Regions from separate parts of the Shigella dysenteriae genome, predicted to be linked through region 3. Evidence: predicted binding sites of a transcription regulator. Region 3 holds the regulator's gene; each other region holds the start of a gene.
The links. Region 3 encodes Fur, which represses iron uptake genes when iron is present. Its sites were predicted from a motif close to ATAATAATGAGAACNACTATCAA; they were not measured.
Positions count from the first base shown of each region.

Region 1: a site for Fur is predicted at 5,009-5,031, ahead of sufA (Fe-S cluster assembly scaffold SufA). Genes of this name have one in related genera too.
Region 2: a site for Fur is predicted at 5,596-5,618, ahead of efeU (iron uptake transporter permease EfeU). Genes of this name have one in related genera too.

Region 1 covers NZ_CP055055.1:2,537,743-2,548,701, forward strand. The annotation lists gene sufS (cysteine desulfurase SufS) at 1-1,107, opposite strand, end outside; gene sufD (Fe-S cluster assembly protein SufD) at 1,104-2,375, opposite strand; gene sufC (Fe-S cluster assembly ATPase SufC) at 2,350-3,096, opposite strand; gene sufB (Fe-S cluster assembly protein SufB) at 3,106-4,593, opposite strand; gene sufA (Fe-S cluster assembly scaffold SufA) at 4,602-4,970, opposite strand; gene HUZ68_RS12135 (YdiH family protein) at 5,519-5,707, opposite strand; gene menI (1,4-dihydroxy-2-naphthoyl-CoA hydrolase) at 5,807-6,217, opposite strand; gene ydiJ (D-2-hydroxyglutarate dehydrogenase YdiJ) at 6,214-9,270, opposite strand; gene ydiK (AI-2E family transporter YdiK) at 9,484-10,596, shown strand; RNA gene rprA (antisense sRNA RprA) at 10,782-10,889, shown strand.
Region 2 covers NZ_CP055055.1:1,861,232-1,872,190, forward strand. The annotation lists gene putA (trifunctional transcriptional regulator/proline dehydrogenase/L-glutamate gamma-semialdehyde dehydrogenase) at 1-1,088, opposite strand, end outside; gene putP (sodium/proline symporter PutP) at 1,510-3,018, shown strand; gene HUZ68_RS08860 (hypothetical protein) at 3,167-4,495, opposite strand; gene efeU (iron uptake transporter permease EfeU) at 5,676-6,506, shown strand; gene efeO (iron uptake system protein EfeO) at 6,564-7,691, shown strand; gene efeB (iron uptake transporter deferrochelatase/peroxidase subunit) at 7,697-8,968, shown strand; gene phoH (phosphate starvation-inducible protein PhoH) at 9,589-10,377, shown strand; gene pgaD (poly-beta-1,6-N-acetyl-D-glucosamine biosynthesis protein PgaD) at 10,427-10,840, opposite strand; gene pgaC (poly-beta-1,6-N-acetyl-D-glucosamine synthase) at 10,842-10,959, opposite strand, start outside.
Region 3 covers NZ_CP055055.1:1,452,967-1,463,925, reverse strand. The annotation lists gene kdpD (two-component system sensor histidine kinase KdpD) at 1-1,452, shown strand, start outside; gene kdpE (two-component system response regulator KdpE) at 1,449-2,126, shown strand; gene HUZ68_RS06840 (hypothetical protein) at 2,238-2,732, opposite strand; gene pgm (phosphoglucomutase (alpha-D-glucose-1,6-bisphosphate-dependent)) at 2,909-4,549, opposite strand; gene seqA (replication initiation negative regulator SeqA) at 4,575-5,120, opposite strand; gene ybfF (esterase) at 5,305-6,069, shown strand; gene ybfE (LexA regulated protein) at 6,209-6,502, shown strand; gene fldA (flavodoxin FldA) at 6,642-7,172, shown strand; gene uof (fur leader peptide) at 7,382-7,468, shown strand; gene fur (ferric iron uptake transcriptional regulator) at 7,461-7,907, shown strand; gene HUZ68_RS06800 (ChiQ/YbfN family lipoprotein) at 7,991-8,317, opposite strand; gene chiP (chitoporin ChiP) at 8,367-9,773, opposite strand; gene glnS (glutamine--tRNA ligase) at 10,353-10,959, opposite strand, start outside.

The sequences.
Region 1 (10,959 bases), 1.1 Mb from region 3:
CATTAATGGCATAGCGCAGTGATGTCCGGTACGCACAGCAATGCCGTAATTATCGAGAAAACTGCCAACATCATAGGCGTGGTGTTTACCAAGATTAAAAGCAATAACGCCAAGCCTGTTTTGTGGGCCATAGAGAGTGAGATCCGGTACAGATTCCAGCTGTGATAGCGCGTAATGCATCAGATTCTGTTCATACTCGGCTATGTTATTAAGCCCCAGCGCCGAAACATACTCCAGCGCCGCGCCAAGACCAATGATGCCCCCGGTATTGGGTGTACCGGCTTCAAACCGCCATGGTGCTTTGGTCCAGGTAGTGCCTTCACTCAGGCTGACGGTGGCGATCATAGAACCGCCCCCTTCCCACGGCGGCATCTCCTGCAACAAGGCTTCTTTCACATAAAGAATGCCAATTCCGGTGGGGCCATACAGTTTATGCCCGGAGAACACGTAAAAGTCGCAATCCAGCGCCTGAACATCCACCGGATGATGCATCACCGCCTGAGCGCCATCCACCAGCACTTTTGCGCCATGCTGGTGCGCAAGCGTGATTATTTCCGCCAGCGGATTTTCTGTTCCCAGCACGTTGGAGACATGAGTAATTGCCAGCAGGCGAGTTTTCTCATCAAACAGCGTAGGCAGCGTCTCCAGTTGCAGCGTACCGTCGGGGTTGAGAGGGATCACACGCAGCTCTGCGCCAACGCGTGCGCAAAGCATCTGCCAGGGGACAATGTTAGCGTGGTGCTCCATCTGACTGATGATGATGTTATCGCCCGCCCGCACATTGCTGTTGCCCCAGCTATTGGCGACCAGATTGATCCCTTCCGTCGTGCCGCGGACGAACACCAGCTCTTCCGCCGAACGGGCATTAATAAACAGCGATGCCCGCTTGCGCACGTTCTCCATTTTCTCGGTCGCCTGAGCGCTTAAGGTATGAATACCGCGATGCACCGCCGCGTAGCCATGACGATAAAACTCGGCCTCGGCGTCAATCACCTGGCTCGGTTTCTGTGCACTGGCGGCGCTGTCGAGATAAGCCAGCGGCAAACCGTTTACCTCACGCGAAAGCACCGGAAAGTCGGCCCGCACTTTGTCGACGGAAAAAGTCATCTTGCACCTCCTGGCAGCCGTTGACCGATTCGGGCCAGCACCTGCTGTTTAAGCCCCTCATCACGCAGTGCTTCCGTCAGTTCGGCAGCAAAGGCGTAAATGATCATCTGCTGGGCATCCTGCTGATTGATCCCGCGCGAGCGCAGATAGAACATCTGTTCATCATCAATACGCCCCACCGTCGCGCCGTGGCTGCATTTCACATCATCTGCATAGATTTCCAGCTGCGGTTTTGTATCCACTTCCGCCAGTTTGCCCATCAGCAGATTATTGTTGGTCATCTGACCATCCGTTTTGATGGCGTGCTGCGCGACGTTGATCAAACCGTTAAATACCGCGCGGCCTTTGTCGCTGACGATAGTTTTGTGCAACTGTCGGCTGTTACAAAAACCTTTATTGTGTTCCAGCCAGGTACGGGTATCACACACCTCGTTTTTCACCGGCATCGCCAGGCTATTGATCCGCAGCGTGCTGTTTTCGCCATTGAGTTGCGTACTGGTGTTGTGTCGTAACACTGCGCCACCCAGCAGGAAACTATGGCTAAATGCGGTGGCATCGTCAGCCAGCAACAAATCGTTATGGGCAAAGTGGTGACTGACCGGGTTTTCAAACGCCAGCTTGATATGCTGCAAGTGGGCGTTCGCTGCGACATTGATAGTGAACCGTGCGCCGGTGAAGTGACGAGCATCATTAAGGCTGACAAAATGTTCGATCACCGTTGCTTCGGCACCTTCCGCCAGATCCAGATGATGTCGGTAATGGGCAGTGTTGACCTCTTCACCTGCCACGCCCTGGGTAATATGCATTAACAGCAATGGCTTTGCCGGCCGTTGACCGCGCTTCACGGCGATATGCGTCACGCTTTGTGCCAGGCTTTCCGTCAAATGCAGAAACACTTCCGCCTGAATAGCGTCGGGTACCCCCTGACGGTCGTCGTTAATGCTCACTTCATACCCGCTGCCTTCAGTCGCATCGCTCAGTGCTGACACGTAACGTCCATCGACAAATACCAGCCGCACAGCGTCTAACGTTAACGCTAAGGCATCTCGCTGCTGTGGGGATATCTCTCCCGCAATGCTGACAAACTGGCTATTGGTCAGCCCTTCCAGCGGCGTATATTTCCAGTTTTCATGTTTACGTGTCGGCAGTCCGGTACGCAGCAATTGTTGTAAATGCTGCTGTGCTTGCGGTGAGCGTTTTGTCCCTTCAGCTTCAAACAAGTGATGCCACTGTTGCAGCGCATTACTGCTGTTCGGTAAGCCAGCCATAACCCTGCTCCTCCAGTTGTTTGACCAACGTGAAATCGCCGGATTTCACAATTCGTCCCTGATATAGCACATGAACGTAATCAGGCTTGATGTAGTCGAGAATGCGTTGGTAGTGCGTAACAATGATGAATGAGCGCTTGCCATCACGCAGCGAGTTCACGCCATCGGCGACCACTTTTAATGCGTCAATATCCAGCCCGGAGTCCGACTCATCAAGAATGCATAACTCCGGTTCCAGCACCGCCATTTGCAAAATATCGTTGCGCTTTTTCTCGCCGCCGGAAAAACCAACGTTTACCGAACGGGTTAATAAATCTTCCGGCATCTTCAGGAGAGCGATTTTCTCTTCCATCAAATCCTGAAAATCAAAGCGGTCGAGCGTTTCCTGGCCGCGATAGCTGCGCACCGCATTAAGTGCCGTTTGCAGGAAAAACTGGTTACTGACGCCGGGAATCTCCACCGGATACTGGAAGGCCATAAAGATGCCTTCGCCTGCACGATCTTCCGGCGACAGCGCAAGCAAATCTTTGCCTTTGAACTCAACCGTGCCGCCCGTCACTTCATAATCTTCTCGCCCGGCAAGCGTTGCCGATAAGGTACTTTTGCCCGAACCGTTTGGCCCCATAATGGCGTGAACTTCGCCGGGACGAACGTCGAGGCTTAATCCACGCAGGATAGCTTTATCTTCCACGCTGACGTGTAAATCTTTAATACTTAACATGTTTATTCCTTATCCGACGCTGTGTTCAAGACTGATGGCGAGGAGTTTTTGTGCTTCAACGGCAAATTCCAGCGGCAGTTCTGAGAACACGTCTTTGCAGAAACCGTTAACAATCATCGAGATGGCGTCTTCTTCGCTGATCCCGCGTTGCAGGCAGTAAAACAGTTGATCTTCACCAATACGTGATGTCGTTGCCTCGTGCTCCAGTTGTGCGCTGTTATTGCGACATTCGACATACGGGAAGGTATGCGCCCCACAATTAGCGCCAATCAGCATTGAGTCGCACTGAGTGAAATTGCGCGCATTGGTTGCCGTCGGCATGATTTTCACTAAGCCGCGATAACTGTTCTGACTATGTCCGGCAGAGATCCCTTTCGAGATAATGGTCGATTTGGTGTTTTTACCGATGTGGATCATCTTGGTGCCGGTATCCGCTTGCTGATGACCGCTGGTCAGCGCCACTGAGTAAAACTCACCAATGGAGTTATCGCCGCGCAAAATGCAGCTGGGATATTTCCACGTAATCGCGGACCCGGTTTCTGATTGCGTCCATGACATTTTGCTGTTTTCGCCTTCGCACAAAGCACGCTTGGTGACGAAGTTGAGAATACCGCCGGTGTTGTTATCGCCAGGGAACCAGTTTTGTACCGTGGAATATTTCACCTCGGCGTTTTTATGGATGATGACTTCCACCACTGCCGCGTGCAACTGATAGCTGTCACGCACCGGAGCGGAACAGCCTTCAATGTAGCTGACGTAGCTGTCTTCGTCGGCCACCAGAATGGTGCGCTCAAACTGCCCGGTTTTTTCCGCGTTAATGCGAAAATAGGTGGAAAGTTCCATCGGGCAGCGCACGCCTTTAGGCACATAAATAAACGTACCGTCAGAGGCTACCGCCGCATTAAGCGCGGCAAAGAAGTTGTCATTCCCCGGCACCACGGTGCCGAGATATTTACGCACCAGTTCCGGGTGATCGTGGATCGCCTCACCAAAGGAACAGAAAATAATTCCCTGCTCCGCCAGTTTTTCGCGATAAGTAGTGGCAACCGAAACTGAGTCGAAAATGGCATCCACCGCCACCTCTTTGCCTTCCCGCACGGGAACGCCCAACTGCTCAAACGCCGCCTCCACCTCTTTACTTAAAAAGGCGTTCGCGCCAGTTTGCTGCACCGCGCCAGGTTCAGACGCGCAAGTGTCGTCACAATTACCGCACGATGGTGCTGAGTAGTAGCTGTAATCCTGATAATTCAGCTTGTCGTAGTGCGCTTTCAACCAGTGCGGTTCTTCCATCTCCAGCCATGCGCGATAGGCATTGAGACGAAACTCCAGCATCCACTCCGGCTCATTACGCTTCGCCGAAATTGCGCGCACCACCTCTTCGTTTATCCCCTTTGCCAGCTCATCGGTGGCTAACTGGGTGAAGAATCCTTCTTTATAATTCAGCGGGCCGCCGGTCCAGGTTTTGACATCGTCAGTTGCTTCAGTATTACGAGACATAGTACCGCCTATACCCCAAAGCTTTCGCCACAGCCACATTCATTCTGGGCTTTAGGGTTGTGAAATTTGAATATCTGATTAAGTCCTTCACGAACGAAATCGACTTCCGTGCCATCAATAAACGGCATCGCTTGCAGCGGGATAAACAGCTTCGCGCCGTCGTGTTCAAACAGCAGATCGTCTTTGTCCGGCTCGCTAACACTGTCGAGCACATAGCCAAAGCCCGCGCAGCCCGTTTGCTTCACGCCTAAGCGCACGCCGACCATACCTGGCTGCTTTGCCACCAGCTCGCGGATGTGTATCGCCGCTGCGGGTGTCAGCGTTAAGCCTTGCCAGGCGAAATCCTGTGGGTTAAAGGTTCCTGAATGCATGTCCATCTATTTACCTCACTTCATCGCTTTCAGCGTATAACAGCATGTTAGTGATAATGATTATCAGTTCAACCCAGCAAACGCAGGGGCTTTACCGTAAAACATGCTTTTTGCCTGCTTTTAATAAGCATAGACCCTGATGTGTGGGTTAACAGGCACGCTAAGAATTAGGTATCTCATTGTTAGATAATGGTTATTATCTAAGGAGCATTAAGGCTGTGATGAAAAAGAAAAAGTTGTATTGAAAATGACTATTTAAGAGATAGGTAAAAAAGTGCAGCGTTCAGAAATAAGAAAACCCTTAAGTCTGTGCGACACAGGCTTAAGGGTTTCTACCCCATCCGGCGCTTATCTCCGGCACTCTCAGTGGCTTAGCTCTTGAAGGGGCGATAAGAATAATCTCATAAAGCTAACCCGTCGTTTTAACACAAACTGCGATTAGTATTATTTTTGAACAATATCAGGCGGGTAGATAAGCAGTATTAAGAAGGTCATCGAACCTGGACGGAGGTTAATCCAGGTCGATTTGGCGAACTTGAGGCATTAAGTCAGGATCAATGCACGCCCAGACGCCAGGCAAAGTAGATTTCTTCTTTTAATTCAGCAGAAGAGAGAGTAAGCAGGTCAGCAAATTCAAGTTCTAGTTGTTTCAGACGTTTAAGATATTGGGCAGGTGAAAGATTGCTCTGGTCACGGCGTAAAAATTCAATGGCCAGCTGGGTAGGATCAAGTTGAGTAGACATAGCATCCTCGCTTTTAGACAAGACCTGCACAGTATACCACCGTTTACTGTGCAGATAATGACCAAAAGCAATATGCGTCACACTTTTCTGGTGACAACGTCACAAAATGGCGGTCGTCAATCGTGACGAACAGCACAAACGCCCTTTCTCATCGAAGATTTCAATCTGCCAGACCTGGTGACGCGAACCGAGATGCAACGGTTTGCATACGCCGCGCACCCGCCCTTCTCGTGCCGAGCGGACGTGGTTAGCATTGATTTCCAGACCAACCACTTTTTGCTCACCTTCGGTACATAAATAACCGGCAACGGAACCGATACTTTCGGCCAGTACCACGGATGCACCTCCATGTAGCAACCCGAAAGGCTGCTTTGTCCGCGAGTCTACTGGCATTGTCGCTTCAAGGGTGTCATCACCAATATGTTCAAAGCGAATATCCAGTAACCCCACCATGTTTCCTTCACCCATGGCATTCAGTGCTTCCAGGGTGATTTTTCGTTTCCATATCATTTAATAATCTCCAGTAAAGCCTGCACAGGATGGCGTACCCCCGTGCCTTCAACCCGTTTGACCTGACTACGGCAGGAATATCCGGTCGCCAGACAGCGGTTACGCGGCAGTCGCTGCATAGCCTGATGCCAGGATAACTCATAGATCCCGAGCGAATTTTTATGGTTTTTCGCTTCATGTCCGTAAGTCCCTGCCATGCCGCAGCAACCCACGCTGACATTTTCCAGTTTCGCGCCAAAACGGGCAAATATCGCGGCCCATTGTGCTGGCGCACCCGGCAAGGCGGTAACTTCGGTACAGTGACCAAAGAAATACCATGATTCACCGCTGACTGTAGCCACTGGCTGTGACTCAAGTGCGCTTGCCAGCCATTCATTCGCCAGTAAGACGTTAAACTCGCCACGTTCCTCGCCCAGTGCCAGTTTATATTCATCGCGATAACAAAATACCAGCGCCGGATCGACGCCTACCATTGGCATACCCAGCTTCGCCATACGGTTGAGGAAATCCGCCGTCTTTTTCGCCGTCTTCGCAAAACGATTAAGAAAACCTTTAATATGCTGGGCTTTGCCATTTGGCGAAAATGGCAGTAACACAGGCTGGAAACCTAATTTTTCGACCAGACGGACAAAATCCGCCACCACTTGCGCATCGTAATAGCTGGTAAAGGGGTCCTGCACCACCAACACTGTGCGCGCTTTCTGCTCTGCATTGAGAGATTCAAGCTGTTCCAGCGTCATGTTTGCCGAGCGATGCCCCACCATTTGTTGTTGTAGCGAGGGGACCGACAGCAGCGGCAAATCAACCATGCCGATATGTTTTTCCGAGAGTTTGCGCACCAGCGGCTGGTTAATGAAGAAGTTAAAGGTTTTCGGCGCGCGTGCCATCAGCGGCGCGTAGCTCTCGACCGTAGCGACGAGGTGGTCGCGCAGCGGGCGTAAATAACGGGTGTGATAGAGCTGCAGAAAACGAGAGCGAAACTCCGGCACATCAATTTTGATGGGGCACTGGGTCGAACACGCTTTACAGGCCAGACAGCCCGACATCGCCTCTTTGACTTCGTGTGAGAAGTCATATTCGCCTTTATTCGCATGCCAGCTATTGCGCGTGCGGGCAATTAACGTCCGCAAACTGACGCCGGATTCAGGCAGTTCTTGTTCCAGTTTGAGTGGATCAACGCCGCGATCCGCCAACAAACGCAGCCATTCACGCACCAGCGTTGCGCGCCCTTTCGGTGAATGAATCCGGTTCTGGGTGATCTTCATCGACGGACACATCGGACTACGGGCATCAAAGTTGAAGCATAAACCGTTGCCGTTACACTCCATCGCACCGCGCCACTGCTGGCGTACCGCAATGGGGATCTGCCGATCGAATGTACCGCGCTTCACCGCGTCCACTTTCATCATCGGCGCATCGAGACCTTCTGGCGGGCAAATCTTCCCTGGGTTGAGTCGGTTATGCGGGTCAAATGCCGCTTTCACTTTGCGCAGTTCTGCAAAAAGTTCCTCACCGAAAAACGCCGGGCTGTATTCAGCGCGAAAACCTTTGCCGTGCTCGCCCCACAACAAACCACCGTATTTCGCAGTCAGCGCCACCACGTCATCAGAGATTTGCTTCATCAAAATCTCTTGTTGCGGATCGCACATATCCAGCGCTGGACGGACGTGCAAGACACCTGCGTCGACGTGACCGAACATACCGTAGCTTAAGCCGTGGCTGTCGAGCAGCGCGCGAAATTCAGCAATATAATCCGCCAGGTGTTCCGGCGGTACGCAGGTATCCTCAGCAAACGGAATTGGCTTAGCGGCACCTTTGGCATTGCCAAGCAGACCAACGGCTTTTTTGCGCATTGCATAGATACGTTCAACCCCCGCCAGCTCACGGCACACCTGCCAGCCGATGACACCTGCTTGATGACTGGCGATCAGCTCATCCAACCGCGCACAGAGTGCATTTACCCGCTCATCAATCAGCGCCTCATCATCACCAGCAAATTCCACAATGTTCAGCCCGAGCATCTCTTGGTCAGGCACATCGGTAATCAACTCGCTGACGGAATGCCAGACAATATCTTCCCGCGCCAGATTCAGCACTTTTGAGTCCACCGTCTCTACCGAAAGCGCCCGCGCCTCAACCATAAACGGCGCGTTACGCAGCGCAGAGTCAAAAGAGTCATATTTGACGTTCACCAGACGGCGCACTTTAGGCAAGCGCGTAATATCCAGCCGCGCTTCGGTAATAAAGGCCAGCGTCCCTTCTGAACCCGTCAGAATGCGCGTCAGGTCGAACTCGGTCATCTCATCGTTAAAGACATGACGCAGATCGTAACCGGTAAGAAAGCGGTTAAGTTTGGGGAAGTTGTCGATAATTAACTGGCGTTGCTGACGGCAACGTTGATAAACCGTGTTATAAATTCGCCCGATTGTGGTATTGGATTTACCCAGCGTTTCCGCCAATTCGACGGGTAAAGGTTGCGTATCGAGAATATCGCCCCCCAACAACACCGCGCGTACGCCAAGTACGTGATCTGACGTTTTGCCATAGACCAGCGATCCCTGACCGGATGCATCGGTATTGATCATCCCACCGAGCGTTGCCCGGTTGCTGGTCGAAAGTTCCGGCGCAAAAAAGTAGCCGAACGGTTTCAGGTACTGATTGAGTTGATCTTTTATCACCCCGGCCTCAACGCGCACCCAGCCCTCTTCAGGGTTAATTTCGATGATGCGGTTCATATGGCGGGACATATCAACAATAATCCCCTGGTTGAGCGCCTGACCGTTAGTGCCGGTGCCGCCGCCGCGGGGGGTAAAGATCAGCGATGAATAGCGTTCCTGCGCGGCAAGACGGGCGATCAGCGCCACATCTGCGGTTGAACGCGGAAATACCACCGCATCGGGGAGAAGTTGGTAAATACTGTTGTCGGTCGACATTGTCAGACGATCGGCATAACTTGTCGCCGTATCGCCGGTAAAACCTTGTTGCTCCAGCTCTTGCAAAAAATTAAGCACCAGTTGAACGACGCCGGGTGCCTGGGAAATCTGTGGAATCATTATATTGACCCTTTCCTGCGGTCTGTGATGAGAGATTAATCGTTTGCGTGTTGCCTGAGTTGTTGTACCACATTTTTTTCTAACACGCCCATCAGAATTAAGGGCAGAATCGGCCTGTTAAAAACCGCTGAAATTGCTCATCATTATGTAGGTGAGTTTCGCGTGTTCACGTCGCGTCGACGATTTGACGCACAAAAAAGGTGAAAAGTAGTTATGGTAAATGTTCGTCAGCCCAGGGATGTCGCACAAATTCTGCTTTCGGTGCTGTTTTTAGCCATCATGATTGTGGCATGTCTGTGGATTGTTCAACCCTTTATTCTCGGCTTTGCATGGGCCGGTACGGTGGTTATCGCCACCTGGCCGGTATTGTTACGTTTGCAAAAGATCATGTTTGGCCGCCGCTCTCTCGCCGTTCTGGTGATGACGCTGTTATTAGTGATGGTGTTTATCATCCCTATTGCTTTGCTGGTTAACAGTATCGTCGACGGCAGCGGCCCGCTAATTAAAGCCATTTCCAGCGGTGACATGACGTTACCCGATCTGGCGTGGCTTAATACCATTCCGGTGATTGGCGCGAAGCTGTATGCAGGCTGGCACAACTTGCTGGATATGGGGGGGACGGCGATCATGGCGAAAGTCCGCCCTTATATTGGCACCACCACCACCTGGTTCGTTGGGCAAGCGGCGCATATCGGGCGCTTTATGGTGCATTGTGCGCTGATGCTTCTCTTCAGTGCCCTGCTGTACTGGCGCGGTGAACAGGTGGCACAAGGCATTCGCCATTTTGCAACCCGTCTGGCAGGCGTTCGCGGAGATGCCGCCGTGCTGCTGGCGGCACAGGCTATCCGCGCGGTGGCGCTGGGTGTGGTGGTGACGGCGTTAGTACAGGCAGTGCTTGGCGGTATCGGCCTCGCCGTATCCGGCGTACCTTATGCAACGTTGCTAACGGTGTTAATGATCCTCTCCTGCCTTGTCCAGCTTGGCCCGTTGCCGGTACTGATTCCGGCGATTATCTGGCTCTACTGGACTGGCGATACCACCTGGGGAACGGTATTGTTAGTGTGGAGCGGTGTGGTTGGCACGCTGGATAACGTCATCCGCCCAATGTTAATTCGCATGGGTGCCGATTTACCGCTGATCCTGATCCTCTCTGGTGTTATTGGTGGTTTGATTGCTTTCGGGATGATCGGTCTGTTTATTGGTCCGGTTCTGTTAGCCGTTTCCTGGCGTCTGTTTGCCGCGTGGGTGGAAGAAGTCCCGCCGCCGACGGACCAACCGGAAGAAATTCTCGAAGAACTGGGCGAAATCGAGAAACCGAATAAGTAATTTCTCATCAGGCGGCTCTGCCGCCTGATTGTTAACCCCCGCTAATTGATATTTGCTTGCTCTTCCCCATATTTTCCTGCTTACCGCCATTCAGCTGGTAGTACCTGTCGCAAATTCTTTACAGTTTTTAAACTAATGAGACGAATCTGATCGACGCAAAAAGTCCGTATGCCTACTATTAGCTCACGGTTATAAATCAACATATTGATTTATAAGCATGGAAATCCCCTGAGTGAAACAACGAATTGCTGTGTGTAGTCTTTGCCCATCTCCCACGATGGGCTTTTTTTTAACATTTTTCCACTTCGCTACCTCGCCCCTCACTCTTTCCAATAATGTTGCACAAGATACTGTGACTCTCTT
Region 2 (10,959 bases), 410 kb from region 3:
TACTGACGCGCCAGCAGGGTGAGTGATTTCAGACGTGGGTAAAGCTCTTCCATTACCCGGTCATACTGGGCGCGGCTGTAACGCGGATGCAGCGCCGACAGCTTGATTGAAATGCCCGGACCTTCATAGATGCCACGACCGTTAGACGCTTTACCAATGGCGTGAATCGCCTGCTGATAGGAAACCATATACGCTTGTGCATCTGCGGCAGTTAGTGCAGCTTCGCCAAGCATATCGTAAGAATAACGGAAACCTTTCTCTTCCAGCTTGCGGGCATTGGCTAACGCTTCTGCAATGGTTTCGCCCGTGACGAACTGCTCTCCCATCAGGCGCATCGCCATATCCACACCTTTGCGGATCAACGGTTCACCGCTCTTACCGATAATGCGGTTCAGCGAGCGGGAGAGGCTGGCTTCGTTATGGGTGGAAACCAGTTTGCCAGTAAACAACAGCCCCCAGGTAGCGGCATTAACAAACAGGGACGGGCTACGACCAATGTGTGACTGCCAGTTACCGTTGCTGATTTTGTCGCGAATTAACGCATCACGGGTGGCTTTGTCGGGAATACGCAACAACGCTTCTGCCAGACACATCAGCGCCACGCCTTCCTGCGATGACAGCGAAAACTCCTGCAATAACCCCTGGACCATACCTGCGCGGCCACTGGCATTTTTTTGATTACGCAGTTTATCGGCCAGTTGATACGCCAGTTTGTGTGCCTGTTCAGCAACTGGCTGCGGCAGGCGGGCTTGTTCCAGCAGCATAGAAACCGCTTCGGTTTCCGGGCGGCGATAGGCGGCGGTGATGGCGGCACGGGAAACCGACTGGGGCAAAATTTGCTCGGCAAAGTCGAGGAAAGGCTGATGTGGTTCCTCTGCCGGAGTCGGCGATTCATCACTCTCATTGGCCGCGCCAGAAAGCAGCGCAGGCAGCTCCGGCAAGGTATCGCTGTTTTCCAGTTGTTCAAGATAAGAAAAAATCGCCTGCTTAATTAACCAGTGCGGTGTGCGATCGATACGTGTCGCGGCAGACTTAATACGCTCACGCGTCGCGTCGTCCAGCTTAACCCCCATGGTGGTGGTTCCCATGCCATTACTCCTGTTGTTCTGAAAAGTGCAACTTAACGTTATCGTGAAATATCTATTATGTTGCAACTTTGTGCAACTACGTTAAATGTGACTTACGTAGCAAGCTTAAAAATGAATGAAATGTTAATAAAAGAATTCGATATGACGGGGATTAAAAAAGTAATGCAGACTTTTTCTCTGCGGCAGTTAACATTTTTGAAAGGTGCAACCGCGAAAAATGTGAGGAAGTGCAACCTGATGAAAAATAGTATCGCTGGGCAACAAAATTTGATGTAAATGATGTGTTAAATCGATTGTGAATAACCAGCACTTCCGGCAGGATACGGTCGCCCTGGTAATACATAAACTCTGTTACCCCGTTCCGGTGGCAGATATAACGGCAAGTTTCGACATTGCCGATAATAATTTTTGGAGACTTTAGATGGCTATTAGCACACCGATGTTGGTGACATTTTGTGTCTATATCTTTGGCATGATATTGATTGGGTTTATCGCCTGGCGATCAACCAAAAACTTTGACGACTATATTCTGGGCGGCCGCAGCCTTGGGCCATTCGTGACTGCATTATCGGCAGGCGCGTCGGACATGAGCGGTTGGTTATTAATGGGGTTGCCGGGCGCGGTTTTTCTTTCCGGGATTTCCGAAAGCTGGATCGCCATTGGCCTGACATTAGGCGCGTGGATTAACTGGAAGCTGGTGGCCGGACGGTTGCGTGTTCATACCGAATACAACAATAACGCCTTGACTCTGCCGGATTATTTCACCGGGCGCTTTGAAGATAAAAGCCGCATTTTGCGCATTATCTCCGCGCTGGTTATTTTGCTGTTCTTCACCATTTATTGCGCTTCGGGCATTGTGGCAGGCGCGCGTCTGTTTGAAAGTACCTTTGGCATGAGCTACGAAACGGCTCTGTGGGCGGGAGCTGCGGCGACGATCCTTTACACCTTTATTGGCGGTTTCCTGGCGGTTAGCTGGACTGACACTGTACAGGCCAGCCTGATGATTTTTGCCCTGATCCTGACGCCGGTTATCGTCATTATCAGTGTCGGCGGGTTTGGTGATTCGCTGGAAGTGATCAAACAAAAGAGCATTGAAAACGTGGATATGCTCAAAGGGCTGAATTTTATCGCCATTATCTCACTGATGGGCTGGGGGCTGGGTTACTTCGGGCAGCCTCACATCCTGGCGCGTTTTATGGCGGCGGATTCTCACCACAGCATCGTCCATGCGCGTCGTATCAGTATGACCTGGATGATCCTCTGCCTGGCAGGGGCGGTGGCTGTCGGCTTCTTTGGTATCGCTTACTTTAACGAGCACCCGGCGGTAGCAGGTGCGGTAAACCAGAACGCTGAACGCGTGTTTATCGAACTGGCGCAAACTCTGTTTAACCCGTGGATTGCCGGGATTCTGCTGTCGGCAATTCTGGCGGCGGTAATGTCAACCTTAAGTTGCCAGCTGCTGGTATGTTCCAGTGCGATTACCGAAGATCTATATAAAGCGTTTCTGCGTAAACATGCCAGCCAGAAAGAGCTGGTGTGGGTAGGGCGTGTGATGGTGCTGGTGGTGGCGCTGGTGGCCATTGCGCTGGCGGCAAACCCGGAAAACCGCGTGCTGGGCTTAGTGAGCTACGCGTGGGCAGGCTTTGGCGCGGCGTTTGGTCCGGTGGTGCTGTTCTCGGTGATGTGGTCACGCATGACGCGCAACGGTGCGCTGGCGGGGATGATCATCGGGGCGCTGACGGTTATCGTCTGGAAACAGTTCGGCTGGCTGGGACTGTACGAAATTATTCCGGGCTTTATCTTCGGCAGTATTGGGATTGTAGTGTTTAGTTTGCTGGGTAAAGCGCCGTCAGCGGCGATGCAAAAACGCTTTGCCGAGGCCGATGCGCACTATCATTCGGCTCCGCCGTCACGGTTGCAGGAAGGCTAAGCTGAAGAGTAATTATTTATCTTTTGCTTTTTAACCCGAATGTTCCCTGCCATGCGGTATAAGTTGCCTGGCAGGGAGTGTTCGGGGGCAATTGCTATTTGCCCACCCGGCACAGATGAACAAAATTGCCGCTATCGGTACCTTCAGCTTATGTCCTGCGGCTGGTTGGTTGGGCGAGATAGAATGGATTCGACATATTCCCGCTGTTTTTTAACCACGCCAGTTTTCTCGCACCTTGCTTGGTCACTCCGCTCGATTTCAGGTAGGATCTGGCAGTAGACCACTGGAAGCCGCGTTTTTTACTCCACTTTTCGGCTCCCCCTGCGCTGTTACGCTCCTCCTGGGTCATATTCGCCCATTGTACGATGTCTCCGAAGGTGAACGTGACCCATTTCTGCGGCCCTGTCAGCTTCAACTCACCCAGGGCGGTAAGCCCGTCGTTCTTCAGGTAATTCCTGGCAGTAGTTGGCGCGAGGTTTCTTTCCTTACACCACTTTTCTAAATAACCAACCGGTTTTCGCACATGCTTGTTTAAGGCTGCCCACTGGCGGATATGTTCAAGGGTGAATTTGGCATATTCATGCGGCCTGTTTACCTTTACCTGTCCCGCGTAGTTCAGGCCGTGATCGGTCAGGTAATTTCTGGCATTTTTGATATTAAAATGATTGCGCGTACACCATCCTGGAACTCCCTGTAGAGCGTTTCGCGCCTGCTGGTCCATAGCCGCCCATTTTCGCATGTCGTCTACAGTCAATTTAACATATTGTTGTGGCTCGTCCTCGATGGTCTGCCTGGTGTTGTTTATGTCGTCATTTGCAGTATTTGGTGGGATGTTGCTTGTATTACACGATTGCTGTAATTCCACATCGTTACGCCACGCCAGCGGAGAAATATTTCCAAATTCTCGCATGCCATTGTTGGTAAAGTGTGTTTCTTCTCTTCCGTATTGCTGGGCCGGGGAGTAGCGAGCTGCTTCATGCACCCTGTTTTGACTTTCATCCGTGAGTATTGGCCGTACGGACCAGAGATCAAAGGTTCCATATTGACTGCGTGACATCAGGGTTGTGACAATGGAGTGAAACAGCTCAAGAGTAATATTTGTACTGGTGCACACACCGCTCTTGCTGACTGCAATTTTCATGAGATTGCCCGTGTTGTCATGCTCTTGCGTCTTCGTGAAGGTGATGGTGAAACCGGCAACATCGAAGGTGAACGGTTCAGGAAGTTGCAGATCATTTGCACTTACCACCGGTTGGAACTGATGTCGATGTAGTTCGGTTGTCATCGCAACAGCCAGCAAGTGAACCTCTTCAGGAACCAGTGGAGTAACAGCCATGCCCGTGCTGTAGTCCGCATCCCTTTTGATATAATTATTCATCTGCACCAGAAGCGTCAAAGTTTCCAGACAACTACTCGGGAGTTGTTGCGGTGGAATATAGGTTGCTGCGCTCGTATTGAGGTTGGATATTGGTCTCATGTCATGCTCTCCGTATCCTTACAGGGTTAATGATTCGTATTAAGTCGTAGCCATCCGCATGGCTCCGGGCGATTCAGTCGGCGCACCAGGATGTACACTTCGGATGCGTTCTTGATGTAGTAAACAATCCGCTCATTCTGGTGTTAATGGAAACACCCGTAAAAAGCAGGAGGAATGCCAGTTATTGGCGAATTTACAATGCTGCCATCGGGATGAGTTTTATGAATGTTATTATTTTTTTTACGCCTTGAATCATCGTGGTAAATAATAATTTCTTCCTGTGTTTCATAAAGTACGTAGTTACAATCACTCGTGAATCTTGTCGGTAATTCGACGTTAGCCTTCAGTCAGAGAAAAATTAATACGCAAATTTTTTAATTTATCGATAGGGGAATGGATAAACTATATTCTCGACCCTAATTACAGGGTTCATCTGAAAGCAGTGGCGTCTCATCTTATTACTTCTCTTTCTGTATTCATGCTAGTGGGTTTGTGATAATGTCATAGTAGAAAAATCGTGAGAAAAAAGCCCTGAACAATTATTAACTTATTGATTTTTGTGTGTTGGTGTTTTTGGTGATTGATTTTCACGATGATCTATTACTTCTGGTTAAGATTTCTATTTTTATTATGTGTGACTTTTTTAATGCGCATCCTGCTTCGTTTTATCGTGATTTAGAGTTGTATATAGCTTTAGCCATAAAATGATATCACTGGACATATAATAAGGGGGATTATAATTTCTTGGGTTAATTACGCACTATCAAAAATCGCTCATTCCAGACTTAAATACACATTTTCTCCTGTTTAGGTTGTGGGCGAAAAATTCGATGAGGAGACGAGGTATAATTTCATTCACAACCCTATCACTATCTATTAATAAGCAAAAACAACGTTCTTTTGTGATACGACTAACTGAAAATTCAACCCTTCGGGGCACGCTGCAGCGAGTTTGTCGCCACCAACATTCGTACAAGCTTCATCTGCCGGGCGAAAAGTCAGCTAAATACCTTAAAATAATCGCTTTTGTTTCCGGATTTGTTGTCCTCGTTTTTACATTCCAACATCATTTTATAAACATTCCGCTTGTATTTTTCTTTAGCGTAATGATAATCGCTATCACTGCGATTTACTTTTCTTTGCATAGATTGACTCAGAAAAACGTTTAAGGGTGGGTGGCATGTTTGTTCCGTTTCTCATTATGTTGCGCGAAGGACTTGAAGCCGCGCTGATTGTCAGTTTGATTGCCAGCTATCTTAAGCGTACCCAGCGAGGCCGATGGATTGGTGTGATGTGGATTGGCGTGTTGCTTGCCGCTGCGTTGTGCCTGGGCTTGGGTATCTTCATTAACGAAACCACCGGCGAATTTCCGCAAAAAGAACAGGAACTGTTTGAAGGTATCGTGGCGGTGATCGCCGTGGTGATCCTTACCTGGATGGTTTTCTGGATGCGCAAAGTGTCGCGCAACGTCAAAGTGCAACTGGAGCAGGCAGTCGATAGCGCATTGCAGCGTGGAAATCATCATGGCTGGGCGCTGGTGATGATGGTCTTTTTTGCCGTTGCAAGGGAAGGCCTGGAGTCGGTCTTTTTCCTGCTGGCGGCATTTCAACAAGATGTCGGGATCTGGCCGCCGCTGGGTGCAATGCTCGGTCTTGCTACTGCCGTGGTGCTCGGTTTCCTGCTCTACTGGGGCGGTATTCGCCTCAATCTTGGTGCATTTTTTAAATGGACCAGCCTGTTTATTCTCTTCGTCGCCGCAGGGCTGGCAGCTGGTGCCATTCGCGCATTTCATGAAGCCGGATTGTGGAACCACTTTCAGGAAATCGCCTTCGATATGAGCGAGGGGCTCTCAACTCACTCGCTGTTTGGCACGCTGATGGAAGGGATTTTTGGCTATCAGGAAGCACCGAGCGTCAGCGAAGTCGCCGTCTGGTTTATTTATCTCATCCCGGCGCTGGTGGCATTTGCCCTGCCACTACGCGCAGGGGCGACAGCGTCTCGCTCCGCGTAGCAAATACGACGCAAACTCTTGCTTAGTTACAACATACTTTAAAGGGATAGTCTCGTCATGACCATTAACTTCCGCCGTAACGCATTGCAGTTGAGCGTGGCTGCGCTGTTCTCTTCTGCTTTTATGGCTAACGCCGCTGATATTCCGCAAGTCAAAGTGACCGTGACGGATAAACAGTGCGAACCGATGACCATTACGGTTAACGCCGGGAAAACACAGTTCATTATTCAGAACCATAGCCAGAAGGCGCTGGAGTGGGAGATCCTCAAAGGCGTGATGGTGGTGGAAGAGCGGGAAAATATCGCCCCTGGTTTTAGCCAGAAAATGACGGCGAATTTACAGCCTGGCGAATACGATATGACCTGCGGTCTGCTGACTAACCCGAAAGGGAAGTTGATTGTCAAAGGTGAGGCAACGGCGGATGCGGCGCAAAGTGATGCGCTGTTAAGTCTTGGTGGTGCAATTACTGCATATAAAGCATATGTCATGGCGGAAACCACACAGCTGGTGACCGACACTAAAGCCTTTACCGACGCGATTAAAGCAGGCGATATCGAAAAAGCGAAAGCACTGTATGCGCCGACGCGCCAGCACTATGAGCGCATTGAACCGATTGCTGAACTGTTCTCCGATCTGGATGGCAGCATTGACGCCCGTGAAGATGATTACGAGCAAAAAGCCGCTGATCCAAAATTCACCGGTTTCCACCGTCTGGAAAAAGCATTGTTTGGCGACAACACCACCAAAGGGATGGATCAGTACGCTGAGCAGCTTTATACCGATGTGGTCGATTTGCAAAAACGCATCAGTGAACTGGCTTTCCCACCTTCAAAAGTGGTCGGCGGCGCAGCCGGACTGATTGAGGAAGTGGCAGCCAGCAAAATCAGCGGTGAAGAAGATCGCTACAGCCACACCGATCTGTGGGATTTCCAGGCTAACGTTGAAGGCTCGCAGAAAATTGTCGATCTGCTGCGTCCACAACTGCAAAAAGCCAACCCGGAACTGTTGGCAAAAGTCGATGCCAACTTTAAAAAGGTCGATACCATTCTGGCGAAATACCGTACTAAAGACGGTTTTGAAACCTACGACAAATTGACCGATGCCGACCGGAATGCACTGAAAGGACCGATTACTGCGCTGGCGGAAGATCTGGCGCAACTTCGTGGTGTGCTGGGACTGGATTAAGCGTTATGCAGTATGAAGATGAAAACGGCGTGAATGAACCGTCACGCCGACGTTTACTGAAAGGGATTGGTGCACTGGCGCTGGCGGGAAGTTGTCCGGTCGCTCATGCACAAAAAACGCAAAGTGCACCGGGCACGCTTTCACCGGATGCACGCAATGAGAAACAGCCGTTTTATGGTGAGCATCAGGCAGGAATACTGACGCCACAACAGGCCGCAATGATGCTGGTGGCGTTTGATGTACTTGCCAGCGATAAAGCCGATCTTGAACGGTTGTTTCGCTTGTTGACTCAGCGTTTTGCTTTTCTGACTCAGGGCGGAACAGCACCAGAAACGCCAAATCCGCGCCTGCCACCACTCGATTCCGGCATTCTTGGCGGCTACATTGCGCCCGATAATCTCACCATCACGTTATCGGTGGGTCACTCATTGTTTGATGAGCGCTTTGGCCTTGCGCCACAGATGCCAAAAAAGCTGCAGAAGATGACGCGTTTCCCCAACGACTCGCTGGATGCGGCGTTATGTCATGGTGATGTGTTGCTACAGATTTGCGCCAACACCCAGGACACGGTGATCCATGCGCTGCGCGATATCATCAAACACACGCCGGATTTGCTCAGTGTGCGCTGGAAGCGGGAAGGGTTTATTTCCGATCACGCGGCGCGTAGTAAAGGCAAAGAGACGCCGATTAATTTGCTGGGTTTCAAAGACGGCACTGCCAATCCCGATAGCCAGAATGATAAGTTGATGCAAAAAGTGGTGTGGGTAACGGCAGATCAGCAGGAGCCTGCGTGGACAATCGGTGGCAGCTATCAGGCAGTACGCTTGATTCAGTTTCGAGTGGAATTTTGGGACAGAACGCCGCTGAAAGAACAGCAGACGATTTTTGGCCGTGATAAGCAAACCGGCGCACCGCTGGGAATGCAGCATGAGCACGATGTGCCGGATTATTCCAGCGACCCGGAAGGGAAGGTGATTGCGCTGGACAGCCATATCCGGCTGGCGAATCCCCGCACGGCGGAGAGTGAGTCCAGCCTGATGCTGCGTCGTGGCTACAGTTATTCACTGGGCGTCACCAACTCCGGACAACTGGATATGGGGTTGCTGTTTGTCTGCTACCAACACGATCTGGAAAAAGGCTTCCTGACAGTACAAAAAAGGCTCAATGGCGAAGCGCTGGAGGAATATGTTAAACCCATCGGCGGCGGTTATTTTTTTGCGCTGCCGGGAGTGAAGGACGTGAACGATTATCTCGGAAGCGCATTATTGCGGGTTTAATGTTTTTAGGCGGATAAGGCATTTGTGCGCAGATGCCTGATGCGGCGCTTGCGATGCTTATCATGCCCACAATCGGTGCGGGTTTGGTAGGCTGGATCAGGCGTTCACGCCGCATCCGGCGATCGTGCACTGATGCCTGATGTGAATCCTGCTGAAAGCACACAGCTTTTTTCATCTCTGTCATCACTCTGTCATCTTTCCAGTACAAACTAATGTCACTAAAATGGTGTTTTATAGTTAAATATAAGTGAATATATTGTTGCAATGAATGCGAGATCTGTTGTACTTATTAAGTAGCAGCGGAAGTTCCCGGCAGTGATAGTCAGTCACTATGGAGATCGCGGATGGTAACGTCCTGTACTGGACATGTTTTAGATAATCAACGCGCCACCACTCGCGGAGTTTTCTCCTCCGGTAGTCATCTCGTCACTTTGCATTTTCAACCTCATCCTTTCTTTTCATGTGTTACCGACGCCGTAAACGGTGCGCGTAGCCGTTTTTCGGCATTTTATCCAAAAGCAAACTATGGCTTACAAGGAAGCCAACCCTCTGATGTTCGTGCGCATAATCGCGCTGCCAACGGCGCGTGTGATGAATACAAACAACTCAAGGTGCTCTCCATGGGAAGACAAAAAGCAGTGATCAAAGCTCGTCGCGAGGCAAAACGTGTGCTGAGACGGGATTCGCGCAGCCATAAGCAGCGTGAAGAAGAATCGGTCACCTCGCTTGTGCAGATGAGCGGCGTAGAAGCCATTGGTATGGCCCGCGACAGTCGCGATACTTCGCCCATCCTCGCGCGAAATGAAGCGCAATTGCACTATCTGAAGGCTATTGAGAGTAAGCAGCTGATATTCGCTACGGGCGAAGCCGGGTGCGGAAAAACCTGGATCAGCGCAGCAAAAGCGGCAGAGGCCCTGATACATAAGGATGTCGACAGGATTATCGTCACCCGTCCAGTTCTGCAAGCCGATGAAGATCTTGGCTTCTTACCTGGAGATATCGCAGAAAAGTTTGCTCCCTATTTTCGCCCGGTATACGACGTGCTGGTCCGGCGCTTAGGGGCTTCCTTTATGCAGTACTGCCTGCGACCGGAAATAGGGAAGGTGGAAATTGCGCCGTTCGCCTATATGCGTGGACGTACCTTTGAAAATGCAGTCGTCATTCTTGACGAGGCGCAGAATGTGACTGCCGCGCAAATGAAAATGTTTTTAACCCGCCTCGGGGAGAACGTGACGGTTATCGTCAACGGTGATATCACGCAATGCGATTTACCTCGCGGCGTGCACTCCGGATTAAGTGACGCACTGGAACGTTTCGAAGAAGATGAAATGGTCGGGATCGTCCGATTCGGTAAAGAGGATTGCGTACGTTCGGCACTTTGCCAACGTACGCTACATGCATACAGTTAAGTGTATTATCGGTGCAGAGCCCGGGCGAACCGGGCTTTGTTTTGGGTGTTTATGCCCGGACTAGCGCTTTTTCTGAAACCACCATTTTTATTTGCCCCTGGCTGGTGAAGTGTACGCTCATCCTGTGGCTTTTTTGTAGTTGCTGATAGAGCTCATCAGGTATTGCTAAGCTCTCTGCATATTCTTGCGGCGTATATTGGTAGGCTGCATGATGCTGCTGTTTTTGAAAACGCAGCTTATTGTACAGCGCCCAGACAATTAACACGACGGCATTCGCCACTGCCAGCAAAAAATAGAACTGAAGTCGGCTTCTGGCCTCGCTTTGCCAGTAATAACCCGTCAGCAGATCCATGGCGAATAAGAATATGAACAAAGCAAATAATGTCCACAAGATGGTTGTGGCAACATAATCAACCAGTAAACGTACTGGCGATTGTCGGGTCGTAATAATTAAATTGTTCATATTAACCTCTCAGAATCCCGCGATCGGGACTTACCCAACGGGCGCGTTGCTTTTTAGGCATCAACATGACTCGTGTAAATGATACCAATGTCGTTGCCAGGCTCAGCATCCAGAAAATA
Region 3 (10,959 bases):
ATCACCTTAATTGCCATGCAGTGGCTGATGGCGTTTGATGCCGCCAACCTGGTGATGCTGTATCTACTTGGCGTGGTGGTGGTGGCGCTATTTTATGGACGCTGGCCTTCGGTGGTTGCTACCGTCATTAATGTGGTGAGTTTCGATCTCTTTTTTATCGCCCCACGCGGCACGCTCGCCGTCTCTGATGTGCAATACCTGCTGACCTTCGCGGTGATGTTAACCGTCGGGCTGGTGATCGGGAACCTTACTGCTGGCGTGCGTTATCAGGCGCGGGTAGCCCGTTACCGCGAACAACGCACACGGCACTTATATGAAATGTCGAAAGCTCTGGCGGTGGGCCGCAGTCCGCAGGACATCGCCGCCACCAGCGAACAATTTATTGCCTCCACGTTTCATGCCCGCAGCCAGGTATTGTTACCCGATGACAACGGTAAATTGCAGCCGTTAACGCATCCGCAAGGAATGACGCCGTGGGACGATGCCATCGCGCAGTGGAGTTTTGATAAAGGCCTGCCTGCGGGTGCGGGCACCGACACGTTACCCGGCGTGCCATACCAGATTTTGCCGTTAAAAAGCGGTGAGAAAACTTACGGGCTGGTGGTGGTGGAACCGGGGAATCTGCGCCAGTTGATGATCCCGGAACAGCAGCGCCTGCTGGAGACGTTTACGCTGTTAGTCGCCAATGCCCTTGAGCGGCTGACACTGACCGCCAGCGAAGAACAGGCGCGGATGGCAAGCGAACGTGAACAGATCCGCAACGCTCTGCTGGCGGCGCTTTCGCACGATTTACGCACTCCGCTCACGGTGCTGTTCGGTCAGGCTGAAATCTTAACGCTTGATCTGGCAAGCGAAGGATCGCCTCACGCCCGCCAGGCCAGCGAGATCCGTCAGCATGTGCTGAACACTACCCGGCTGGTGAATAATCTACTGGATATGGCGCGAATTCAGTCCGGCGGTTTTAATTTGAAGAAAGAGTGGTTAACGCTGGAAGAAGTGGTCGGTAGTGCGCTGCAAATGCTGGAACCGGGTTTATCGTCGCCCATCAATCTTTCTCTGCCAGAACCGCTGACCTTAATCCACGTTGACGGGCCACTCTTTGAACGGGTGCTGATTAATCTGCTGGAGAACGCGGTGAAATATGCAGGTGCGCAGGCCGAAATTGGTATCGATGCCCACGTTGAGGGCGAAAATCTACAACTGGATGTCTGGGATAACGGCCCCGGACTTCCGCAAGGCCAGGAGCAGTCGATTTTTGATAAGTTTGCTCGTGGGAATAAAGAGTCGGCAGTCCCGGGTGTAGGGCTTGGGCTGGCAATTTGTCGGGCGATTGTGGATGTACACGGCGGCACCATTACCGCGTTCAACCGACCGGAAGGTGGTGCCTGTTTTCGTGTTACACTTCCCCAGCAAACCGCTCCTGAACTTGAAGAATTTCATGAGGATATGTGACAAACGTTCTGATTGTTGAAGATGAACAGGCTATTCGTCGCTTTCTGCGCACGGCGCTGGAGGGCGACGGGATGCGCGTCTTTGAGGCCGAAACGCTGCAACGCGGCTTGCTGGAAGCGGCAACCCGTAAGCCAGATTTGATTATTCTCGATCTCGGCCTGCCCGATGGTGATGGGATTGAGTTTATCCGCGACCTGCGACAGTGGAGCGCGGTGCCGGTGATAGTGCTTTCCGCACGCAGCGAAGAGAGCGACAAAATCGCCGCGCTGGATGCCGGAGCGGATGATTATCTGAGTAAGCCGTTTGGCATTGGCGAATTGCAGGCCCGTCTGCGCGTCGCATTACGCCGCCATTCAGCCACTGCCGCGCCCGATCCGGTAGTGAAATTTTCCGATGTTACCGTCGATTTAGCCGCCCGCGTGATTCACCGGGGTGAGGAAGAGGTGCATCTCACCCCGATTGAATTCCGCCTGCTGGCGGTGCTGCTCAACAATGCCGGAAAAGTGCTCACCCAGCGCCAGCTCCTTAACCAGGTATGGGGACCAAACGCGGTCGAACACAGTCATTATTTGCGTATTTATATGGGACATCTGCGACAAAAACTGGAGCAAGACCCGGCCCGGCCTCGCCATTTTATTACTGAAACTGGGATTGGTTATCGGTTTATGCTTTAGGGGCTGAATTGCCGGATGCGGCGTGAGCGCCTTATCCGACCTACACATCGTCCCGTAGGCATGATAAGACGCGTCAGCGTCGCATCAGGCATGGCACTCATCGCGAAATGTTTAATGCGTATTTATCGCTTTCAATTCTTGCTGGCAATTTTCTGACTGACAGCGTCGCAATTCAATAATCCCGATATGTAACATCGAGACAAAAAATCCGCTTTTGCTGACATAATTCTCATCAACAGCCGGTCGGGTGCCGGGCTTCCCCTGGCAAGCCAGCATAAAAAATGAGGTGTAGCATTGCCAGCCGGGATTTAAACCGGCCTTTTCTTGTGCTGACATATCGTGAAGATAAATCACCGCTTTTTCGTCCTCATCTGACACCTGCCAGCGCCGGGTATTATCAGGTAGGTTATCGCCATGGCAATTTGTCTTACACCGGGAAGGCGCAATTTTTAAAACAGCGCTACCTTCTAATACCTGCTTTTTATCCACATGCGTCGGTAACCAGTCGCCAGCTAATGATGATTGTTCAGGTTGGGCGCATGCAGTCAACAGTAATGTGGCGGCAATGAATGCCACTCTTACGACCAGACTCCTTTTGGTCTTCATTTTGAATTCCCTTGAGCTATTCAGTTTGTTGGCAAAGTGCGCGTTGTTTTTGCCGGATGCGGCGTAAACGCCTTATCCGGCCTACGAAATCATACAAATTCAATATATTGCACCATCAGGCAGTCATACATAAAAAAGGGCGATCTTCCGACCGCCCTTTTTCTTATTTAATGTATTTACGCGTTTTTCAGAACTTCGCTAACAATCTCAACCGCTTCTTTCTCAATCTGCTTGCGATGTTCTTCACCGAGGAAGCTTTCGCAGTAGATCTTATATGCGTCTTCCGTGCCTGACGGACGCGCGGCGAACCAGCCGTTGTCAGTCATCACTTTCAGACCGCCAATAGAAGCACCGTTGCCCGGAGCAGCAGTCAGGCGCGCGGTGATCGGGTCACCTGCCAGGGTGCTGGCGCTCACCATTTCCGGAGACAGCTTAGACAGCGCCGCTTTTTGTGCGGAAGTCGCAGCTGCCTGCAAACGGTTGTAGCTCGGCGCACCAAAGCGTTTTGCCAGTTCGTTGTAGTGTTCCTGCGGGTTCTTACCGGTGACAGCGGTGATTTCTGCCGCGAGCAGACACATGATGATGCCGTCTTTGTCGGTGGACCACGGCGTGCCGTCGAAACGCAGGAAGGAAGCCCCTGCGCTCTCTTCGCCGCCAAAGCCGAAGCTGCCGTCGAACAGACCATCAACAAACCATTTGAAACCTACCGGGACTTCTACCAGCTTGCGGCCCAAGTCATTGACCACACGGTCGATCATCGCAGAAGAAACCAGCGTTTTACCGACAGCAACATCTTTGCTCCACTGCGGACGATGCTGGAACAGGTAGTTGATCGCCACCGCCAGGTAGTGGTTCGGATTCATCAAACCTGCCGGAGTGACAATACCGTGACGGTCATAATCCGGGTCGTTAGCAAACGCCAGATCGAACTTATCACGCAGTGCCAGCAGGCCTGCCATTGCACACTCAGAGGAGCAGTCCATACGGATCGCACCGTCTTTATCAAGGTGCATAAAGCGGAAGGTTTGATCGACCTGATCGTTAACGATAGTCAGGTTGAGGTTGTAATACTCGCCAATACGCTTCCAGTATTCGATACCGGAACCGCCCAGCGGATCAACGCCAAGCGTCAGGCCCGCTTTCTGAATCGCCGCCATATCAACGATATCGGCCAGCCCTTCCACGAACGGCTGCACCAGATCCTGCTCTTTCACATGACCGGATGCCATCGCTTCGTCGAGGGAGATACGCTTCACGCCTTTCAGGCCATCGGCCAGCAGTGCGTTGGCACGATCTTCCACCACTTTAGTGACGTTGGTATCTGCCGGGCCACCATTTGGCGGATTGTACTTGATACCACCATCTTCCGGCGGGTTATGGGACGGTGTAATCACGATACCGTCTGCCAGCGGGCCACCTTTTTTATTGTGAACCAGGATGGCATTGGAAACGGCAGGCGTCGGGGTGAAGCCATTGTTTTCCTGCACAATAACATCTACGCCGTTCGCTGCCAGCACTTCCAGAACGGAAATAAATGCAGGTTCGGACAGGGCGTGAGTATCTTTACCCACATAGCAAGGGCCAGTGATGCCGTTTTTCGCACGTTCTTCAGCAATTGCCTGAGCGATCGCCAGAATGTGCGGCTCGTTAAAGCTGTGGCGCGCTGCACTGCCACGGTGACCGGAAGTACCGAATTTCACCGCGTGCTCCGCATTCCCTGCTTCTGGTTTCAGTACATAATATTGCGCCGTCAGTTGGGCGACGTTAATCAAATCACTCTGTTGTGCAGGTTGGCCTGCACGATTGTGGATTGCCATTGCTTTGTCCTTTGTCTGCAACGTTTTAGATAGTTCCGCAAACCTTCTCAATCAATTCCGCCGGGAATTGCATCGACTGCATGATGTGTTCGATCATGCTGCATTTACGGCCGGTGTTGGTGTTGGTGATCACCCAATACGGCGTGCCTGGCACATGTTTCGGCTTGGTCTGATTACCATTTTTCAGCAGCGTTTGTTCATCTGCCGCAAAGTAAACGCGCGTACGACCGTGCAACGATTCCGTTGCTTCGGCAAACGCCTGGGCGTCAAGAGAATATAGTGTAGACAACAGCAGCATAAAGCGATTGACCGCTCGCTTTTGCTCTGCGTATTCATCCGAAAGCAGAAGTTCACGCATTGCGCGAACCTTGTCTTTAATCGTTTTGACCGGCTTCGCTTCGACGATAGCAGGTGACGCAACGCGAACCTCTTTCGTCACCGGAGCAGCAGGCTGTGATGCGGCGGAAAATTTCAACATACGCCGTAAAATGTCGGATGCGCTCTCGCCGATATGCTTAGTGTGGCTGGCAATATAGCTGTAGAGTTCATCATCAACTTCAATCGTTTTCATCTTAATCCAGTGCAGTGTCTTAGCTGAATACAAGTCGCCAGGAGTATATGAATAAATCCCGGCAGCGGATAGCGTCAAGCCTGGCTTGCAGAAAAACTCGGAATAAACCTTATTTGTTGCAGCCCTGTGGCACAATGGTCAACATAATACCCTAACCCGACAACGCGAAAAAAAGAACTTTGCCATGAAATTGAATATCCGCGCGCAAACTGCACAAAACCAGCACAATAATTCTCCCATCGTTCTTGTCCATGGTCTGTTTGGCAGCCTCGACAACCTTGGCGTACTGGCTCGCGATCTGGTAAACGATCACAATATCATCCAGGTTGATATGCGTAACCACGGTCTTTCACCGAGAGATCCGGTAATGAATTACCCGGCGATGGCGCAGGATCTTGTTGATACTCTGGATGCACAGCAGATCGACAAAGCAACATTTATCGGTCACTCCATGGGCGGTAAAGCGGTAATGGCACTTACTGCACTGGCTCCCGATCGCATCGATAAACTGGTGGCGATTGACATCGCGCCGGTCGACTATCACGTTCGCCGGCATGATGAGATTTTCGCGGCCATCAACGCGGTCAGTGAATCGGACGCACAAACTCGCCAGCAAGCAGCAGCAATAATGCGCCAGCATCTTAATGAAGAAGGGGTGATTCAGTTTCTGTTGAAATCTTTTGTTGACGGGGAGTGGCGCTTTAACGTGCCGGTATTGTGGGATCAGTATCCGCATATTGTGGGTTGGGAGAAAATCCCGGCATGGGATCACCCTGCCCTGTTTATCCCTGGTGGTAATTCTCCGTATGTTAGCGAGCAGTACCGTGATGATTTACTGGCACAATTTCCACAGGCACGGGCGCATGTGATTGCAGGCGCGGGTCACTGGGTCCATGCTGAAAAACCGGATGCGGTATTACGCGCTATCCGTCGCTATCTCAATGATTAACGCAACTGATTAAAAACCCAGCGTCCGCGTCGCTTTCCGCGCGTGGGCGTTGGCGTGACTCATCGCGCTGATGTATTATGGCGCGCTATCCATCCGGGCAGAGGCCTGGCTGATTGTTTCCCCCGAAGTCACCAAGATCATGGCCAAAGAACAAACGGACCGTACGACATTAGATCTGTTCGCGCACGAGCGTCGACCGGGACGACCGAAAACTAATCCGCTTTCGCGCGATGAACAGCTGCGTATTAATAAACGCAACCAACTAAAACGCGACAAAGTACGTGGCCTTAAGCGTGTCGAACTGAAGCTGAACGCGGAAGCTGTCGAGGCGCTGAACGAGCTGGCGGAATCGCGCAATATGAGCCGTAGCGAACTGATCGAAGAGATGTTAATGCAGCAACTGGCGGCGCTGCGTAGTCAGGGCATCGTTTAAATTTCCACTTTCATGTAGCACAGTGTGCAGTCCTGCTCGTTTGCTGATTCCGCAAGACTGCCTGTTCTGCTATGATTGCCTTTATCCGTGGGCAATTTTCCACCCCCATTTCAATAAGTTTCAAGAGGTTATTTCACTCATGGCTATCACTGGCATCTTTTTCGGCAGCGACACCGGTAATACCGAAAATATCGCAAAAATGATTCAAAAACAGCTTGGTAAAGACGTTGCCGATGTCCATGACATTGCAAAAAGCAGCAAAGAAGATCTGGAAGCTTATGACATTCTGCTGCTGGGCATCCCAACCTGGTATTACGGCGAAGCGCAGTGTGACTGGGATGACTTCTTCCCGACTCTCGAAGAGATTGATTTCAATGGCAAACTGGTTGCGCTGTTTGGTTGTGGTGACCAGGAAGATTACGCCGAATATTTCTGCGACGCATTGGGCACCATCCGCGACATCATTGAACCGCGCGGTGCAACCATCGTTGGTCACTGGCCAACTGCGGGCTATCATTTCGAAGCATCAAAAGGTCTGGCAGATGACGACCACTTTGTCGGTCTGGCTATCGACGAAGACCGTCAGCCGGAACTGACCGCTGAACGTGTAGAAAAATGGGTTAAACAGATTTCTGAAGAGTTGCATCTCGACGAAATTCTCAATGCCTGATGTGATGCGGCGTAGACTCATGTCTACGCCGTATTAATAGATAATGCCAATCAAAATAATTGCTACAAATTTGTAACTTTTGCTGTTGTACCTGTACAATGTCCCGGTGTTCAAGTGGCCTTGCCGTTGTAAATGTAAGCTGTGCCACGTTTTTATTAACAATATTTGCCAGGGACTTGTGGTTTTCATTTAGGCGTGGCAATTCTATAATGATACGCATTATCTCAAGAGCAAATTCTGTCACTTCTTCTAATGAAGTGAACCGCTTAGTAACAGGACAGATTCCGCATGACTGATAACAATACCGCCCTAAAGAAAGCTGGCCTGAAAGTAACGCTTCCTCGTTTAAAAATCCTGGAAGTCCTTCAGGAGCCGGACAACCATCACGTCAGTGCGGAAGATTTATACAAACGTCTGATCGATATGGGTGAAGAAATTGGTCTGGCTACGGTATATCGCGTACTGAACCAGTTTGACGACGCTGGTATCGTCACCCGCCACAATTTTGAAGGCGGTAAATCCGTATTTGAACTGACACAGCAACATCACCACGATCACCTGATCTGCCTCGACTGCGGCAAGGTTATCGAATTTAGTGATGATTCCATCGAAGCGCGTCAGCGTGAAATTGCCGCAAAACATGGCATTCGCCTGACTAACCACAGTCTCTATCTTTACGGTCACTGTGCCGAAGGCGATTGCCGCGAAGATGAGCACGCGCACGAAGGCAAATAAGCCAGTCTGAACGAGAAAAGCCAACCTGTAGGTTGGCTTTTTTATGCAAGGGAAATAAGAAAAGCGAGAGTTACAGCTCTCACTTATTTGTTATTACTGCGAATTTCCTGCCAGACCTTATCACAATCGGCTTTCACCGCCTGATCATTTCCGGTTTGCGTTGCACGCAGACACTGCTGATAATCCAGTACGCGTACACTTTCCTGGTCGGCAAACTGCTGATGTTGTTTCTCTTTCTTCAGCACGTTTAACACGCTCTGGCAGGCTTCAATTTTTTCTGGCGAACCTTGTGCGGTGTTGATACAGGCGCTGTATGCCTCTTTCAGACGGCTGTCTTCCTGTGGCGCGGTTGATTGCGCACAAGCCACCAGCCCCGATGCCATCATGGCGATGAGAATCAGTTTTTTCATAGCAAATTCCTCAAATGTGCGGCAGGCACAAAACCTGCCACGTCGGGCATCAGAAGATGGTGAATGGTGCGATTACCATAAATTTCACGTCACGCTCATCCTGGAAGATGTTGCCGTAACCACCGCCCCAGCTTGGGATGTCGGAGTGGTTGTCGTATTCGGTGAAGTGCAATTTGAACATCGTGCCCTTGGCGCGGCCATCCTGAATGGTGTAGACCGCATCCAGGCTGTATGTAGATTCTTCAATAGTCCGGTTCTTGTCGTAGTACGCATCCGGATTGCTCTGCCAGGTCGCAGGTTTTGCATCCCATGCGTAAACGTAGGAAGCGCCGATGGCGAAGCCTGGAAGATTCCAGTTTTTCAGGTCATACATCGCACCGAAGAAGACCGCTTTTTCCCCGTTAGCGTTGAAGTCGGAACGGTTATCCCACCAGATATCCAGGCGGCCGTTGGAGGAAGCGTAGGTTGGAGTCATACGTTGCAGGAAGTATCCCTGCTGACCTTCAGCCTTAACCCAGGTGCCTTCGAGGCGCAAATCCACTACGTCAGCCGCCCGGTAACCAAAGGTCAACGCTTGCAGCCAGGCGGTGTCGTCATAAAGATCGTTGACGCTGCGATCGTCAACTTTATCGCGCGTACCGTAGAACTGGTAGCTGGTGGTTAACGGGCTACCGGCGATATCAAATTTGTAGCTGGCTTTGGCAAAGTATTGATCGATATACCCTTCCGCCTGACCAAATGCCGCTTCCAGTACGAAGTTATTTTTGAAGTCGTATTTCGCACCAAGGGAGTGCAGATAATCAACTTTGGTGGTTTTATCGTTCTGATAAAACTCATCCATTTCCAGATGCCACGGTGCTTTGTATTCGTTGGTCCACATGTAGGAGAAACTCAACGCACCAGCATCGCCGTAATCAAAATTCGCTCCGGCTTCCGCACCCTGATAAGTACCCGGCATAAAGCTCCAGTGAGGCGCTAACAGCGTCTGACCGGTTGGCTGAATATAACCTGCCCTCGCCCAAACCGGACCGTATTTAAATTTGGCCGCAGCTTTATACAGGCTTATACCGCTTTTGTCGCCGGACCAGTCTTCGTCATAGGCTTTATTACTTTTTGAAAACGCGATTTCGTTCGGGTGAGAGCTGTCGCCGTTTTCCGCCATTTCAATCGCCGTAAACGCAGCAATATCAAGGCCGAACATATCAGCAGCATAACCGGACTGAAAATCGAGGTTGGCATTCCAGGTGGAGTGAGAAAGGTTGGTTTTGTATTTGTCGCCGTCGGTAACATCTTTACGGTCGCGTTCACGCTGCCAGTAATAGATACCGCCGGTTAAGGTTGAATCCTCGATGAATCCTTCGGCGCGAGCCTCCGGCATTGCCATAAAGCCCGACATTGCTGTAACACCGGCGATAGCCAGCGCCAGCGTACTACGTTTGCCACTAAACGTACGCATGGGTTAATCCTCTTTGACGTATAAATTGCTGCACCAAAGGTGAACAGCGAAAAAAAATAAAAATTAAAAAAGTAGCGTTGAGAAAAGTCTCGCTGACTACAGGAACAGACTATTTTTCGCGACGCGAATTATCAATCTCTTTCTGTAACCAGAATGTAAGAACATGAGCAACCGCACATATTTTGATGATTTTTGTTACAAGGCTTAAGTTTGCGGTTGAAAGGCTTGCAGAAGAATAAAAGCGTGAAATTCCAGCAAGATGAAAGCGGTTACATTTTATTTAATTATGTTTTGTTATTTTAAATTTATTTTATGGATAAATTGCGAAGCGGAATTAATTCGCGAAGAAAAGCAGAAAAAACGCCGCTGAACGCGGCGTTTTGGATTGTTTGCATATTTCTTGCCGGATGCGGCGTGAACGCCTTATCCGGCCTACAAAAGCACGCAAACTCAATATATTGCAGAGATCATGTAGGCCTGATAAGCGTAGCGCATCAGGCAATTTAGCGTTTGAAACTGTTTGTCTGTTCCTTGCCGGATGCGACGTAAACGCCCCATCCGGCATAGCGAAACTTAAAATTACTCGCCAACTTTCGCCCAGGTATCACGCAGCCCAACGGTGCGGTTAAATACCGGTTTTTCGGCAGTGGAATGGCGGCTGTCGAGGCAGAAGTAACCTTCACGCTCAAACTGGAATGCTTTACCCGCTACCGCGTCTTTCAGCGACGGTTCAGCAAAGCCCTGTTTGATCACCAGCGATTCCGGGTTAATCACCGACAGGAAATCATCCGCAGCACCAGGGTTCGGCACATTGAACAGACGGTCGTACAGGCGGATTTCAACCGGCAGCGCATGTGCCGCGCTCACCCAGTGAATAACACCTTTGACTTTACGACCATCTGCCGGATCTTTGCTTAAGGTATCGGCGTCATAAGTACAGAAGATGGTGGTGATATTACCTTCGGCATCTTTCTCGACGCGTTCTGCCTTAATCACATAAGCATTACGCAGACGCACTTCTTTACCCAGCACCAGACGTTTGTACTGCTTGTTAGCTTCTTCGCGGAAATCGGCGCGATCAATCCAAATCTCACCGCTAAACGGCACCTGACGGCTCCCCATTTCCGGTTTGTTCGGATGGTTCGGCATGGTGACCATTTCGCCTTCGCCCTGATAGTTTTCGATG